Regions from separate parts of the Pseudomonas sp. H3_C08 genome, predicted to be linked through region 3. Evidence: riboswitches for the same ligand, from Rfam matches in the RefSeq annotation. Region 3 holds a riboswitch; each other region holds the start of a gene.
The links. A riboswitch is a leader RNA that binds a small molecule or an ion and turns the genes downstream of it on or off. The one in region 3 is predicted to bind cobalamin.

Region 1: it holds a riboswitch for cobalamin, as region 3 does, so the genes downstream of both, AB4N74_RS07595 (TonB-dependent receptor plug domain-containing protein) here and AB4N74_RS11450 (CbtB domain-containing protein) in region 3, are expected to answer to the same signal.
Region 2: it holds a riboswitch for cobalamin, as region 3 does, so the genes downstream of both, AB4N74_RS06805 (ABC transporter substrate-binding protein) here and AB4N74_RS11450 (CbtB domain-containing protein) in region 3, are expected to answer to the same signal.

Annotation. Positions count from the first base shown of each region.
Region 1 is NZ_CP162803.1:1,641,394-1,646,915, reverse strand. Features, by position in the region: gene nfsB (oxygen-insensitive NAD(P)H nitroreductase) at 1-55, opposite strand, end outside; gene AB4N74_RS07610 (L-dopachrome tautomerase-related protein) at 110-1,282, opposite strand; gene AB4N74_RS07605 (zinc-binding alcohol dehydrogenase family protein) at 1,331-2,338, opposite strand; gene AB4N74_RS07600 (LysR family transcriptional regulator) at 2,449-3,342, shown strand; cobalamin riboswitch at 3,388-3,593, shown strand; gene AB4N74_RS07595 (TonB-dependent receptor plug domain-containing protein) at 3,686-5,522, shown strand, end outside.
Region 2 is NZ_CP162803.1:1,461,182-1,466,703, forward strand. Features, by position in the region: gene AB4N74_RS06795 (ABC transporter ATP-binding protein) at 1-747, opposite strand, end outside; gene AB4N74_RS06800 (FecCD family ABC transporter permease) at 744-1,748, opposite strand; gene AB4N74_RS06805 (ABC transporter substrate-binding protein) at 1,757-2,770, opposite strand; cobalamin riboswitch at 2,915-3,108, opposite strand; gene AB4N74_RS06810 (Ppx/GppA family phosphatase) at 3,151-4,086, opposite strand; gene phnX (phosphonoacetaldehyde hydrolase) at 4,434-5,261, opposite strand; gene AB4N74_RS06820 (LysR substrate-binding domain-containing protein) at 5,336-5,522, opposite strand, start outside.
Region 3 is NZ_CP162803.1:2,468,058-2,473,579, forward strand. Features, by position in the region: gene AB4N74_RS11430 (ATP-grasp domain-containing protein) at 1-816, shown strand, start outside; gene AB4N74_RS11435 (sugar phosphate isomerase/epimerase family protein) at 813-1,730, shown strand; gene AB4N74_RS11440 (AzlC family ABC transporter permease) at 1,720-2,412, shown strand; gene AB4N74_RS11445 (hypothetical protein) at 2,405-2,731, shown strand; cobalamin riboswitch at 2,766-2,987, shown strand; gene AB4N74_RS11450 (CbtB domain-containing protein) at 3,111-3,308, shown strand; gene AB4N74_RS11455 (CbtA family protein) at 3,320-4,018, shown strand; gene AB4N74_RS11460 (cobalamin biosynthesis protein) at 4,015-4,428, shown strand; gene cobM (precorrin-4 C(11)-methyltransferase) at 4,510-5,256, shown strand; gene nfuA (Fe-S biogenesis protein NfuA) at 5,456-5,522, opposite strand, start outside.

The DNA.
Region 1 (5,522 bases), 830 kb from region 3:
CGGCATCGAAAACTTTTGTGGTGAAACGGCGCTTGGCCAGAGAAACGAGATCCATGATTGAACTCCTGATCTGAAAAGTGAAAACGTAGAACTCAATGCCGCTTGGAAATCAGCGCGTCGGCGCCGGCGCTGCGTCGATCTTCAGACGCATCAGGCTGTAAGGTTTTTGCCGCTGATCCTGCCCGGAACGGAATGCCGCCTGGCGGTGCAACTGGTTGGCGATGAAATACAGATAGCCGTCGGGGCCAATCGACAATGTGTCTGGCCAGAGCAGGCGCGGGTCGTGTACCAGCGTTTGCCATTGGCCGTCCGGCAGACGCTTGCGGATCGAGTTGTGCTCGTAATCGCCGGCATAGACGGCGCCGGCGGCGTCAGCCTCCAGACCATCGGACGCGCCCTTCTCCCCCAGGTCCTGCACGGCGGCCGTCAGTTGCTGTTCACTGAAGTTGGCGTCACGCAGCAACGCGGTGGACACCGAATACAGGTGCCGACTCGACAGCGGTGTGAAATACAGTGTCTTGCCGTCCGCCGACAGCGCGATGCCGTCCGAGGCCACGCCCAGTGGTTTGCGCTTGCCGTCCGGACCTTCAACGGTGAGTGGCAGGCCTTCAACCACCGGGACAAAGGTCGGGTCAACCGAGGTCGCCGGCACACCGCTCAAGCGGCGCATGGCACTGCCGCTGGCGATGTCCATGACGATGATCGCGCCCGGTCCGCGCAGGGACGAGTCAGTCAGATAGACCGTTCCCTCCGGGCCTGTGCGAAAGTCGAAACGCATGTCGTTGACGTAGGTGCTCGGCAACATGACGTTGTCCGGGAACACCAGGCGCTTGACGATCTTGTTGCTGACCAGATCCACCGCGATCAGCTTCGCGCCTTTGGGTTTTGGGTCTGCGAAACCCGGCGCGGCGGTATCGAGCAACCAGACACGACCCCGCCCGTCGGCCACCACGCTCTGTACGCTGATCAGACCATCACTGGGATCGTTGAGGTTTTCCTGGTTGATCGCCGCGTTCGGGTAAGCCACGACTTTGCCGTCGCGGATCTCGCCCACGGTGAACGGCACGTTGTCGCCCCAACGCGGGAAGTTGACGAAGATGCGCCCGGTCTCGGTGACGGTCACGCCGGTGGGCATCGCGTCGTAGAACGCATGGACCTGTTCGAGCTTGCCGAAGGATCGGTCGGCGGGGGCATTGGCCGGCAACGGCACGGCACTGATTGCATGGGCGAACGGCGCTGCCATGACCATGGCCAATGCAGCAGAAAGCTTTTTCATACGCATGAGCTGCTCCTGACCGGCCCGCGTGCAGGCCCGTCTGAATGAGTGAAATCAGAAACCTTCGAGTACCAGTTTGCCTCGGGCCTTGCCGCTCTCGACCAAGGCATGGGCACGGCGCATGTTTGCCGCGTTGATCGCGCCGAAATGTTCACCGACGGTCGTTTTCAAAATGCCCTGGTCAATCAGATCGCTGACGCGATTGAGCAGGTGATGCTGCTCAATCATGTCCGGGGTTTCGTACAGCGAACGGGTGAACATCAGCTCCCAGTGCAGCGACAGCGACTTGCGCTTGAGCGGCATTACGTCGAGGCTTTCAGGATCGTCGATCACGCCCAGACGCCCTTGTGCTTGGAGCACTTCAATCAGCTGCGCAAAATGCTCCTCGGTATGGGTCAGGCTGGCGACATGGCTGACCTCGTCGATGCCCAGTGCCTGCAACTGTGCGAGCAGCGGCTGACTGTGATCGATGACGTGATGCGCGCCCAATTGCCGGACCCAGTCAGCCGTTTCCTGCCGCGAGGCGGTGCCGATGACGGTCAGCCGCGTCAACTGTCGGGCCAATTGCACCAGCATCGAACCGACGCCGCCCGCTGCCCCCGTGATCAACAGGCACTTGCCCTGCCCTGAACCTTCGGTGACACCGAGACGGTCAAACAACAGCTCCCAGGCGGTGATCGAGGTCAACGGCAATGCCGCGGCATCCGCAGCACTTAACGAACGCGGTTTGTGCCCGACGATTCGCTCGTCCACCAGGTGAAATTCGCTATAACTGCCGGTGCGGGCAAGGGAGCCTGCGTAGAACACTTCGTCGCCAGGCTGAAACAGCGTCACTTCAGCCCCGACCTCGCGGACGATGCCGGCGGCATCCCAGCCGAGGATTTTCGGTTCTTTGGTGAAAGTGCCGGCGCGTACTTTGGTATCGACCGGATTGACCGACACCGCACGAACTTCTACGAGCAAATCCCGGGGGCCGGGAGTTGGCACCGGAAGGTCGATGTCCTGCAACGATTGCGGATCTTCAATGGGCAAAGCGTGTTGGGTGAAGGTGATGGCTTTCATGGAAACTCGCTGTCTGAAGAGCTGATGTGCTCGCTTGCCGCCATCTTCGACTTCCCAAGCACAAAGAAAAACCAGCAGAATGCGCCAACACTTTCACTTCAGGAGTGAAAATGATCCGCATCGATGATCTTGGTTTGTTCACCCGCAGCGCCGCGCTGGGCAGCTTCACAGCTGCCGCCCATGAGGCGGATTTATTGCCCGGTCAGGTTGCCGCGGCGATCAAGCGTCTGGAGCGTGAGCTGGACGTGCGCCTGTTTGCGCGCACCACCCGCAGCCTGCGATTAACCGCCGAGGGCGAGCAATACTTGCCCACTGCCCACTCGGTGCTGGAGGCGCTCAAGCAAGGCAAGGAAAACCTGCGCGGTGAAAACGCCACGTTGCGCGGCGTGTTGCAAGTGACGGCGCCGTCCGATCTGGGGCGCAACATTTTGCTGCCGTGGCTCACACTGTTTCGCCGCCAGCACCCGGAACTGACCTTGCGCTTTTCCCTGTCGGACCAGATGGCCGACTTGTTTCGTGACCCGGTAGACGTGGCGATTCGATACGGCTCGAATGAAGATGCCAACTACGTGGCGCTGCCGCTGGCACCGTGGAACCGGCGGGTGCTGGTCGCCGCACCGGAATACGTGGAGCGCCACGGATACCCGCAAACGCCGGATGATCTGCACAACCACGCTTGCCTGCTCTACCAGCAAGGCGGCCGGATCTACGACAAGTGGAGTCTGGGCAGTGAAACGATCCAGGTCTCGGGACCGATGTTCAGCGACGACGCCGACATCGTGCGCCGCTGGGCGTTGAGCGGCGAAGGCATCGCCAACAAATCCTGGCTGGACGTCAGTGCAGACGTGATCGCAGGGCGACTGGTCGTGCTACTGAAGGATTTTCCCGGCAATGCCTCACCGTTGAGTCTGGTGTGCCCGCATCGCAAGCAGATCACCCCGGCGGTGTCTCAGCTTTATGCGTGGTTGAGTGGCCAGTTTGTCGCTCTGGAACGCATCCAATAGCTCCCCTGGTGGTTGCCGCATTGACGAGACGCTCCTCGAATGTTCAGATGCCGGCCAGTTTCAGGTGTCCCATGCCGCCGTGCATGGGGTGAAACGGGAAACCGGTACGTTCTTTTCGAACAAGTCCGGTGCTGCCCCCGCAACGGTATGCGCGTGATGTTTTCAATACACCACTGTGGCCAGACGGCCATGGGAAGGTGAAAACCTCGATACGCGCGAGCCCGGAGACCGGCCTGGAATTTCGTTTGGCAAAATCCTGCGGTGGGCGGGCATGGGCCGGTATTGGCTGTGCGCGATGCCTTCTCTTGCATGCTCTTCTGCGAAGATCCTTTTCGAGAAGACAATGATTCGACCTTTCAACACTTCTGCTCCAACCCTGTTCCTTGGCTGCCTGTTCAGCCCGCTGCTACTGGCCGACGACGCGCCGCTGGAACTCAATCAACAAATCGTTACTGCACCGTCAGTGGAATCCACCACCGTCGCCGAGATGGCCAGATTCGGCAGCAAGGTCGAAATCGTCAGCCGCGAGCAGATCGAACGCGCCGGCCCCAGCGCCGATGTCAGCCGGGTGATGCAGATGTTCATTCCAGGCTTGTATGTGGCGCCGAAAAACGGCCCTTTCGACTACGGCACCTATTCGCTGCTCGGCGGGCGCAACGACGACACGCTGATCCTGCTCGACGGCGTGCGCCTGAACAATCGCCTGTACGGTGGCCTCTATCTGGACACCCTGCCGGCCAACGCCATCGAACGCATCGAAGTGCTCAAGGGTGGGCAGAGCCTGTTGTTCGGCACCCAGGCCGTGTCCGGTGTGATCAACATCGTCACCCGCAGCCCGCAATCGCGCAAAGCCGCCGGCGAAGTGAATCTAGGCGTCGACAGCTTTGGCGGCACCACCGAAGACGCTCGCGTCGAGAATATCTTCACTAACGGCTTCGGCGACCTCGGTTTGTTGGCGTACGTCAGTCACAACGTCTCCGACGGTTACCAGCCCTATCGCAACCGCGACATGAAAAACGATTCCGGCAAGGATCGCGCCTACGAAGTCACCACGTTCGGCGGCAAGGCGATTCAGTCGTTCGACGATGATTCGCGGCTGGAGCTGTTTTACCAATACGCCGACGCCAACCTCGATTTCGCCCGCCCGGTCGACAACCACAAGACTACTAACGACCGCGTGCAGCAGATCGCCACGGCGACCTTCGAGCAGACCGTCAATGAGCGCCTGAGCTACTTCGTCAAAGGCCATATCAACGACTGGGACACGCGTTATACCCGCGTCAACAACGTGGAGGGCGGCGGCACCAAAGTCATCAACCACAATGACTATTGGGGCTTCACCGATTGGGGTGTGCAGGCCGAGGGCAAGGCTGAATTGCCCGGTGGCCATGTACTGGTGTTCGGCACCGACAACCAGTGGTTCAAGGGCCAGGATGATGTGTTGATCATCGATAACGACAAGGCCGAAGCCCACGCTTTCTACACGCAACTGCGCCCGCAGATCGACGCCCTGCCCGACTGGCACCCGAGCATCGGTGTGCGTCACGAAGCCATGAGCGGTGGCGATGGTGCCACCGTCGGCATGCTCACTTCGCTGTATGACCTCAATGACAATTGGTCGGTGCGCGGCCAGTACGGCAGCGCCTACAAACTGCCAAACGCCGAGCAATTGTTCGTCAATGAACCGGGCGACGAGATCGGCAATCGCAACCTGAAGCCGGAAAAAAGCCGCAATGCGGAGCTGGGTGTCGACTACAAAGGCTTTCTGCTCGACCGCGAATTCAGCGCCAGCGTGACCCTGTTCAAACGCAAGATCGACGACTTGATCACCCTCGACGACATTCAATGGGTCAACGGTGAAGGCCAGGTGCGTATGCGCGGTTTCGAGGCCGACGCCAAACTCGCGCTCAACGATCAGTGGAGCCTGCAAGCGGACATGACCCGCAACCTCACCGAATCGCGCAGCGGTGTAACCCTCAACGATATCCCGAGCTTCTTCGCCCGCTCGCGGCTTGGCTATGAATCGGAAAACCGTCTGTGGGGCGCCGGCGGTGCGATCCGCTATATCCGCGACATCAAAAGCTCGAAGCAAGTCGAGTACGGTAACTATTCCGTGGTCGACGCCGACGCTTATCGCTACCTCGACAACGCTCATCAGCACCGCGTGAGCCTGCTGGTGG
Region 2 (5,522 bases), 1.0 Mb from region 3:
AATTTGCGCCCCATCGAACGGGTCCGTCAGGTAATGCGCCCTGACCCCGAACGTCTCCTGTAAGCGCTGCGGTGTCAGCACCTCCAGCGGCTTGCCCAACGCCACCAGCCGCCCGCGTTCCAGCACCGCCAGACGATCACACTTCAGCGCCTGATTGAGATCATGCAGAGCAATCAGCGTGGTCACCGGCAACGCCCGCACCACGTTGAGAATGGTCAGCTGATGTTGAATGTCGAGGTGGTTGGCCGGTTCGTCCAGCAACAGGATTTGCGGTCGCTGCGCCAGGGCTCGAGCGATGTGTACCCGTTGTCGCTCACCACCGGACAGGCTGCGCCAGAGACGGGTACGCAGGTGCATCGCGTCGACGTCGGTCAGCGCCTGCTGAACAATGGCGTCGTCGGCCGCCGACCACGGTTGCAGCGCCGACAGCCAAGGCGTGCGCCCCAGCGCGACAGCGTCGAACACGCGAATGCCGTCGTCGGTGTCGGCCTGCTGTTCGACCACCGCAAGCTTTTGCGCAATGCTGCGCCGGGCCATTTTGCCCAGGCGCAGACCGTCGAGCAGCACCTCGCCAGCGCTCGGTTCACGCAGCCCGGCCAGCAACTTCAACAGAGTGGATTTGCCCGCGCCATTCGGCCCGACAATGCCCAGGGTTTCGCCACGCTGAACCTCAAGGCTGACACCGTTGAGCAACTCGGCGCCGCGCACCCTGAAGCTCAGGCCGGAACAACTCAAAACACTGTTCATCGTGCCGACCTGCGGCCAACCAGAATCAAGGCAAACACCGGCGCCCCGACCAGCGCGGTAATCACCCCGACCGGAATCACCTGGCCCTTGATCAGTGTGCGCGACAGCACATCGGCGGCTATCAGAAACACCGCGCCACCCAACGCACTGGCCGGCAGCAACCGCGCATGACCGGTGCCCAGCAACAGACGCGCGGCATGAGGAATGACCAGACCGACAAAACCGATCGAGCCGACAATCGACACCATCACTGCCGTCACCAGCGCTGCACAACCGATCAGCAGAATCTGCACACGCCGCACCGGAATGCCGAGCGACGCCGCCGAATCCGCACCAAAGGTAAACGCATCTAGCGCCCGCCGATGCCACAGGCACACAACCAACCCCAATACGGCCACTGGCACCGCCAGCCACACCGATGGCCAGCGCACGCCGCCAAGATTGCCCAGCAACCAGAACATGATGCCGCGTGCCTGCTCGGAGCTGGCCGAGCGGGTGATCAGAAACGCCGTCAGCGCATTGAACAGCTGCGAACCGGCGATCCCCGCGAGAATGATCTGCCCGGTACCGCTGGCCGAGCCGCTGACCCGCGCCAGCACAATCACCAGCACGAACGCCGTGACCGCGCCGGCGAAGGCACCGACCGAGAGTGAGATGATCCCGGCACCTACGCCAAGCAGCGCGACCATCACCGCCCCGGTCGAGGCGCCGGCAGAAATGCCCAGTAGATAGGGGTCGGCCAACGGATTGCGCAGCAGCGACTGCAAAATCACTCCGCAGGTCGCTAACCCTGCACCGCATGCCGCCGCGACCAATGCCCGGGTCAGGCGGTAGTTCCAGACGATGCCTTCATCGATCGGGTCGAGGACATGCCCGGCGCCCCACAATTTGTTCGCCAGCACTTGCAACACCACGTCCGGTGCAATCGAGGTTTCCCCGATGGCCACGCCGGCGACCACTGCAATCAACAGGGTCGCCAGGGCCAGGAGCGTGCGGATCAGGCTGGCACTCATTGCGACAGGTCATAGCCGTTGATGGCCGTGGCCAATTGTTCGATGCCCTCGAACATGCGCAGGCTCGCCTGCAGGGCCATGGCGTCGAGAATGATGATGCGGTTGTGTTTCACCGCGTCCATGTTGCGCGTCACCGGGTCGCTGCGCAGGAAGGCGAGCTTCTTTTCATAGTCGTCGGCGGGGAAGCGTCGGCGATCCATGCGCGCGATGACGAGGAAGGTCGGGTTGGCCTTGGCGATGGTCTCCCAGCCGACCGTTGGCCACTCTTCATCGGACTCCACCACGTTGAGCACGCCGAGGGTGCTGAGCATGAAATCGGGAATGCCTTTGTGCCCGGCCACGAATGGCTCGATGTCCATTTGTGCGCTGGAGAACCACACCAGCGCACTGGCGTCTTTGAGCTGTTTGCCTTGGGCGGTGGCAATCGATTTGGCGAGACTGGCCTTGAGTTGATCATTGAGCTGCTGGCCACGCTCTTGAACATCGAAGATCTGCGCCAGTTGGCTCACGCTCTTGTAAATGGAGTCAATGCGAAACGGCGCCAGTCGCGTGCCATCGGCGCCGACGAGGTTGTCCTTGGCTTCGCAATCGGAAGGCAGCAGGTACGTTGGAATCTTCAGTTCATGAAACTGCTCGCGCGTGCCCACCGCGCCTTGCGGGCCGACCATCCATTCCAGTTCCACGGCGACCAGTTCCGGACGCTTGCCGATTACCGACTCGAAACTCGGCTCGTTGTCAGCCAGACGCTCGATCTTGTCATCCTGCGCTTTGTATTTGGCCAGCACATTGTTGAACCACAGTGAGGTGCCGACGACTTTGTCGCCCAGGCCCATGGCGTAGAGCATCTCCGTGCCGGCCTGGCCGATGGTCACGGTGCGCGTCGGTGCGTGCTGGAAGGTCAGGGTGCTGCCGCAGTTCTCGATCGTCAGTGGATAGACAGTCGGTGCCGCCTGCGCCAGGGCGCCAAGGCTCAGGCCGGTAATGAGGGTGGCAACGCGGGGCAGCAGCATGGGGCAGTCTCCAGGGGAACCGTACGGGGAGCGGGAGAGTACGGTCTGGAAACACACCATCGAACGCGGTCAGGAAAACAGCGCAAGGCCGGGCAGCCAACGAAGACGCGCACGGCACGATGTCCTTCCCGGACACCCCGCCGGTTAGTAATCACTGTGCCGGCAGGTCTCCTGACTGATGCGTCATCGCCTGGCTCCGGCCTTCCCGGGATTCACCCAGTGGCAGTCGTGGAGCAGGCTCGGCACCTACAGTTGCGGGGGCAGTTCCGGTCAATGCTGTGCAAGCACCCCGGATTCCCTATTAGTCCCGTTCGGGAACCAGCGGCGGCATGTTAGTCGATCAAGCCGCCGAAGGGGAGACGAATCTGTTGCGGCGAGGATTAGTGCTGGCTCATCAAACCGTGCAACACGCCCAGACGCAGGCCCGGTTCGGAGGGCAGCATTTGTGCGATACCGAACACTTTGAATGCCGCCAGCATTAACACCAGACCGCCGGGCAGAATGCTCTGGCGGTGTGGTTGCAGGCCTGCGAGCTTGAGCTGTTGCACGTTGTTTACCTTCAACAACAGCAGCGACAGGCGCAGCAGGCCGCCGTAGGTGATGCCGTCCTGGCCGAAGTCGTTGAGGCGATTGGTCTTGAGTACTTTGGCGAGCATGCGCGCGGTGCCGGAAGAGCCGATGGTTTGCTGCCAGCCCTGAGCACGGTAGCGCCGGGCAACTTTTTCAAACTGCAGGATGGCGAAGCGTTCGGCCTCCTGTAGCGCGCCGGCGGACACATCGCCGCCGCGAAAGAATCGCGTGCTCAAGGTGCCGCTGCCGATGGCGATGCTTTCGGTTAACAAGGGTTGTGAGCCCTGGCCGAGGATCAGCTCGGTGGAGCCGCCGCCGATGTCGACCACCAGGCGCAGGTCGTCGGCGCTGGGCAAGGCGTGAGTTACGCCGGCGTAGACCAGCCGCGCCTCTTCATGGCCGCAAATGACGTCGATGGGAAAGCCCAGATGCCGCTCGGCACTGGCCAGAAACAGTTGCGCGTTGTCCGCTTCACGCACCGCGCTGGTGGCCACCGCACGAACCCGGCCGGCCTCGAAACCACGCAGCTTCTTGCCGAACCGCGCCAACGCCTGCCAGCCGCGATCCAGTGCCAGTGCATCCAGCGCACCGCCGTCAAAGCCTTCGGCGAGGCGCACCGGTTCGCGCAGGGTTTTCACTTCCTGAATCTGCAAGCCTTTGCGGCTGCGCACCGACTGGCCGATCATCAGGCGAAAGGCGTTCGAACCCAGGTCGATGGCGGCAAACAGCGAGGCGTCGTCTTTCATGGGAATCCTTGCAGAGCATCCGTCGCGAGGCTCAAGACGGTTTGCGAGGATTCTGCCGTGATCTTGATGACATCCTGATGACGGGGGCGGGGCGATTGAATGAATTTGCGACTGTCACGACACTGTCATTATCCGGCGTCTATGCTGAGGTCAATACATCGCGTGTTCTTAAAGTTTTTGCTGCCAGTTTTGGCAGCTTTTTTTTGCCCGCGATTTGGCTGTTGATCGTTCCCACGCTCCGCGTGGGAACGCCTCTAGGGACGCTCCGCGTCCAGTGACGCGGAGCGTCACGGGCTGCATTCCCACGCAGAGCGTGGGAACGATCAGCGCGGGGTGCGGACGATCAATCAGCAGGACTGAGGAGTTTCGCCCCGGGCCAGGCGCGCATTGATGTCTTCGATCACTTCGGGCAGTTCGGCGATGGTGTCGATCAGGTAGTGCGGGCGCGAAGGGGCGAACATCTTGCCGATCCGCGCGCGTTCTTCCGCCAGTCGATCCGACGGCAACGCCTTGTATTGCTCATAGGTCAGGCCCAGTGCGTTGCCGGAGCAGGTCAACGCCACCGTCCACATACCGGCGGCGCGCCCTTCGAGAATTCCCGGCCAGGTGTCGTCGACCTTGACGCAGGCGGCCACGTCATCGATGCCCAGGGCAATCACGTTGGCCAACGCCTGCGCCGGATACGGCCGGCCATTGGGCACTTCATCGGTGGCGACGACATGGTCAGCGACGTAGCCATTTTCCCGCGCCAGTTCGACGACCTTGGCCATTACCACCGCCGGGTAGCCCGAGCACGAACCGATTTTCAAACCCTTGTCGCGCAATGCTGCAATGGCTTCGAGCGCGCCCGGAATCAGCGCCGAATGCAGGGCGATTTTCTCGATCTGCAGCGGCATGAAACGTTCGTAGATTGCCGTTACATCGTCGTCACTCGGCAAGCGATCAAACGCCGCGCGGTAACGCTCGGCAATCTGCGGCAGGTTGCACAGGGTGCGGATGTGATCCCACTTGCCCATGCCCATCGGCCCGCGCGCTTCTTCCAGCGATACCGCGACGCCGAACTCGGCAAAGGCTTCGACGAAGATTTGCGTTGGCGCAAACGAGCCGAAATCGACAACGGTGCCGGCCCAGTCGAGGATCGCGGCTTGCAGGTGAGTCGGTTGTTGGTACTGCATGGTCAATCTCCGTTTTCAGGTAAGCGTGGGCCGTCCCTCGGCAATGAGGTAGGCGGTTCAAGGGTCAGTGCTGATCAGGTCAGCGGTGGGTTCGCATCAAACAGTTCGGCAATCACTGGCCGGTTCCGGCGGATGCCGAGGCAGCACAGGTGGTATTCGATGAAAAACGGGTGATCGACAAAGGTGATCGGCGTGGTGCCCGGGGTTTCGGCGTACTCGACCGCCGAGACAAATCCGATGCCGATGCCTTTGACGATCGCG
Region 3 (5,522 bases):
AGTCGCTACGAGTTGCCCACTGCCGCTATCAACCATGGTGCCGAGGCTCGCGCTTTCGTGCTGCGCCATGGCCCGGCCATCGTCAAACCCGTCAACGGTTCGGGCAGTCAGGGCGTCTATGCCATAGACAGGCCCGAGGATGTCGAACACCTCTCGCTGGAGGGAAACAATCTGATCGAGGCCTTCGCCAGCGGCGACGAATACAGCGTTGAATCCCTCAGCCTGGATGGCCAGCACCGGATTCTCGGCATCACGCGCAAATACACCAGCGGTGCCCCCGGTTATGTCGAAACCGGGCATGACTTTCCTGCCGGGCTCGACGAGAAAACCGCCGCGCAGATCGAAGAAGCGGTGCTGTGGCTGCTCGGGCGAATGGGCAACCGCTGGGGCCCGGCCCACACGGAAATCAAGCTGGACGGTTCACGCCTGCAATTCATCGAAACCCAGACCCGCTTCGGCGGTGACCAGATCTGGGAAATGGTCTGGAAAACCACGGGGGTGCATTTGGCAGCCAGCACCATCGCCGCGATGGCCGGCACGTCACTGCCGACGCCCGAGAAAACCTACGCCAAAATGGCGATCCGCTACATCGAGGCGGCCCCGACCGCCGATCCGCAACAGCTCCAGGCACGCCTGCTGCAACACCCGTTTGCATTACGCGTGAACCTCAACCCCGACAAGTTCGGCCAGAGCATCAGCCGTTCCGCAGACCGCCACGGCTACACGCTGCTGGGCTGCAGCGACGCCGACGACCCGGCGGACTTCAACGCCGCGATCACCCACCCAGAGTTCACTACGCAAGGACCAGCGCAATGACCCGTAAAGACCCGCTATATCACATCGAAGGCCCGATCAGCGCTCACTTCCCGATGATCTCCTTTTCCACCAATGTCTACGACAACCCTGCAGACATCCTGGGTTCGATCACCGATCTGGCCAGACATTTCCAAGCGGTCGAGTTCGAGATCGGCGAAGACGCCGAAAAAACCTTCTGGTCGCTGAGCGCCGAAGACCGGTCTGAGCTTGCCGGGAAAATCCGCAGCTTCGCCGAACACAATGGCATCACGCTGACCGTCCACGCCGGATGGTGGGGTCGCCAGTACAACCTGTGCTCCCCGGATTTGACCGAACGTGCCCAAGCGGTGGACTGCCTGAGTGCCGCCGTGGAGTTTTCCCACGAGGCCGGCGCCACCAGCGTCACTTTTCATCCCGGCTACAAAGATCAACTGGAAAACGGCGAACTGCTGGACAACCTGATAGTAGCGATCAACCAGGTGACCAAGCGCTGCAACACCGATGGCATCGCCCTGTGCCTGGAGAACATGGGCGGTCAGCGGCCGAAATTCCCGGTCTTCACCGTCGAGGAACACCTGCGCTTTCACAAGGAAACCGGGTGCTTCGTGACCATCGACGTGACGCATCTGTGCTCACTGCTGCCGTATGGTGAAAGCCTGTTCAAAGCCATTGCCGATCTGGCGCCGGTTACCCGGCATCTGCACATTGCCGACCTCAACAACACCCACCATCAACATCTGCCGATTGGCGAAGGCAACTTGCGCCTGAGCGATGTGCTCAATCGCTTCGCGGTCAACGGCTATCGGGGGGTGGCCGTGGTGGAAGAGTTCATTCCGCGCTTCTCCACCGAGTACTACCTGGAAAAAGCTCTGGCCTACAAGAACGGCGTAGAGCAATTGCTGGCCGGCTCGCGGCACAGCACTCATGCTGGTTGAGTCGAACCTGGCAAAACCGGCGTCGCGCAGCGAGATCGCGACCGGTATCCGCGATGCGCTACCGTTCGTCTTCTCGCTGCTGCTGACCTTCATCCTGATCGGCATGCTCGGGCGCCGCCATGGTCTGGATCTTCCGGCCATGGTGGTTTTCAGCGGTACGGTAATGGCCTCGCCGTTGCAACTGACGCTGCTGGAAACCCCCGCGCACCTGCTTAACGCCTTTGGCGTGCTGGTCTCGGCGCTGAGTATCAACTTGCGTTTTCTGGTCTTCACACTGAGCCTGAAATCCAGCCTCCAGGGCCCGGTCAAAGCGTTTGTCCCCGCCCTGGCGGTGATGGCAAATGCGGCTTTCACGTTGATGTCGATCCGCAAGGATCAGCAACCGATCAGCCGCCCGTATGCCAACACCGTGTGCTTTCTGCTGTACGCCGCCGCCCTGCTTGGCACCGTGGTCGGGTACTGTTTCGCCAGCGTGGCCGACAACGCAGTGATGGATCACGTCAGTGTGGTGATCGCGATTTTCATCAGCGCTTCGCTTGGCAAGATGGCCCGCGACCGTCACAGCTTCCATGCGCAATGGATTGCCGGCCTGGCCACCGCCGCGAGCTTGCTGTGGCTGGGCGAGGTCAGCTTGCTGCTGGTGCTCGCCATCACCGTTCTGACGAGCTATGTCTATGATTGAACCTGGTACTTTCTGGCTGTACGTACTGATTTGCGCGCTGGTTTCGATCGTCTGCCGCTTGCTGCCGCTGGCCGTCGATGTCGAACGGCTTTCGGCAACTGCCCGCGCTTTCATCGATCGTCTGGGAAAATACACATCGGTGGCGATGCTCGTCAGCCTGCTGGCGGTCTCACTCTATCCTTTGGCCAGCCAGCACCTGGCGGCCATGCCATGGATCCTCCCGGTGGCGTTGGCGTGGCTGCTGAGCCTGACGCGAATCAAATCCTATTATGCGTTCCTGATGGCGCTGGGGGTGTACGTCCTGCTGATCATGCGCTAGGCGTCGATTGACTCAAATCCCCCGCCCATGCTCTCCTACACAACTTGTTACGGGTGCCCTTCACAGGGTGAAACGGGAAACCGGTGAATCATGTGCTTTACTCAAGCCCATGTCAGTCCGGTGCTGCCCCCGCAACGGTAAGCGAGCGAAGCGTCAAAACCACTGTGCCAATACGGTATGGGAAGGTGACGCTTGCAGGTCGGCCTGACGCCAGCCCCTCGTGAGCCCGGAGACCGGCCCGCAACACACAGCCCGCATTTGTGCGGCGCTGCACATAACAAACCCGCGGTGGGCGGGCGCTGTTCGAACCTCTGCGAGCCCGACCCGCAGGGGTTTTCATGCGCTCTATTCACCCGCTGACACTCCAGAGGGAAGCGCCATGTCGATCATCAGCAGCACCGGCAGCAACACGGACAAAATCGCCAGCACCACCACCCTGAGCCAACGCCTGACCGCCGCAATCTTTGCGTCGATCCTCGGCGCCAGTCTGGTTTACTTTGCCGGTTTCTCGCACATCGAAGCGGTGCACAACGCCGCCCACGATACCCGCCACAGCGCCGCGTTCCCGTGCCATTGAGACCTGCCGACATGATCAAGCGTATCGCGCAAACTGCAGGTTTCTCTGGTCTGCTGGCCGCCCTGCTCCTCACTCTGCTGCAAAGCTTCTGGGTTTCGCCGCTGATTCTGCAGGCGGAAACCTTCGAGAAGTCCGAGCCGGTGGCGGTTCACGAACATGCCGCTGGCGTGGCTGCGCACACCCATGATGCCGAGGCCTGGGAGCCGGAAGACGGCTGGCAGCGCGTAGTCTCGACCACTGGCGGTAATCTGGTCGTAGCCGTCGGTTTCGCCCTGATGCTCGCCGGCCTCTACACCCTGCGCGCGCCGACCAAAACTTCGCAGGGCCTGCTCTGGGGCCTGGCCGGTTACGCGACGTTCGTGCTTGCTCCGACCTTGGGCCTGCCACCAGAACTGCCGGGCACCGCTGCGGCTGATCTGGCTTCGCGGCAGACGTGGTGGATCGGCACGGCCGCTTCGACGGCTGTAGGTCTGTCGCTGATCGCGTTCAGCCGTCACTGGCTGATGAAGGTCCTCGGTGTGGCCATCCTCGCTGTGCCCCACGTGATCGGCGCACCGCAACCGGAAGTGCATTCGATGCTCGCCCCCGAAGCACTCGAAGCTCAGTTCAAAATCGCTTCGCAGTTGACCAACGTGGCGTTCTGGCTGGCCCTGGGCCTGATCAGCGCCTGGTTGTTCCGCCGCAAAAGCGCTGGTCAATACCACGCATGACCGATGACCGCGCAGCGCCGACCTTCGTGGTCGGCCTGGGCTGCCAGCGCGGCTGCCCGGCCAGCACGCTGCGCGCGTTACTCGATCAAGCGTTACAGGCGCATCGCATTGAGCTTGAGGCGGTGAAAGCGTTGGCCAGTATCGACTTGAAGCGCGACGAGCCGGGCCTGCAAGAACTTGCTGCACAACTGGCTCTGCCCCTGCTGTACTTCAGCAGTGACGAACTGGCCAGCTACCAACAGCGGCTCAGTCACCATTCACAGATTGCTTACGAACGCACCGGTTGCTACGGCGTCGCCGAAAGTGCCGCGCTTGCGCTCGCTGAACAGCTGATTCAAGCGCCGGCAAAACTGCTGATCTCCCGGCAAAAATACGCTCAGGCCACGCTGGCATTGGCCGGCGCGGCGTAAAATCCCGATAATCCCCGCCATTGATCATGAGCGTTGTTCATCTGCAACGCAGTCGTGCCCTCTTTTACTCAGGATTCAACGATGACCGTCTACTTCATCGGCGCCGGCCCCGGCGACCCGGAATTGATCACTGTCAAAGGCCAGCGGCTGATTCGCAGTTGCCCGGTGATTATCTACGCAGGTTCGCTAGTGCCGGCGGCGTTACTCGACGGCCATCAAGCCGAAACAGTGGTGAACAGCGCCGAATTGCATCTGGAACAGATCATCGAATTGATCAAGACCGCGCATGCCAAGGGTCAGGATGTGGCGCGGGTGCATTCCGGCGATCCGAGTCTGTATGGCGCGATTGGCGAGCAGATCCGTTATCTGCGTGAGCTGGATATTCCGTTCGAGATCATTCCCGGCGTGACGGCCACCGCAGCCTGTGCGGCGTTGCTTGGCGCGGAATTGACGCTGCCGGACGTGTCGCAAAGCGTGATTCTGACTCGCTACGCCGACAAAACCGCGATGCCGGCAGGCGAAGAGCTTGGCAGTCTGGCGCAGCATGGCGCGACCATGGCGATTCATCTGGGCGTTAACCATTTGCCGAAGATTCTGGTGGAACTGCTGCCGCATTACGGCGCGGATTGCCCGATTGCGGTGATTCACCGGGCGACGTGGCCTGATCAGGATTGGGTGGTGGGGACGCTGGCGGATATTGCCGAAAAGGTTGAGGCCAAAGGGTTTCGGCGTACGGCGTTGATTCTGGTGGGCCGAGTGCTGGGCAGCGAGGTGTTTAGCGAGTCATCGCTGTATCGCGCCGGGCATGCTCACCTCTACAGACCATGAATTGGAACGCGGAGCGTCCCGGGCTGCATTCCCACGCAGAGCGTGGGAACGATCAAAGGCCCTTTCGCGAGCAGGCTCGCTCCCACATTTGATCGTATTTCAAATGTGGGAGCGAGCCTGCTCGCAAATGCATTCCTGAATTTCACCCATAAAAAACGGCGCTCACGGGGCGCCGTTTTTCATGTCCGCAGCGAACACCTTAGTAGTAGGCGTTTTCTTTCTGCGTGTGGTCGGTCACGTCGCGAACGCCCTTCAGCTCCGGAATA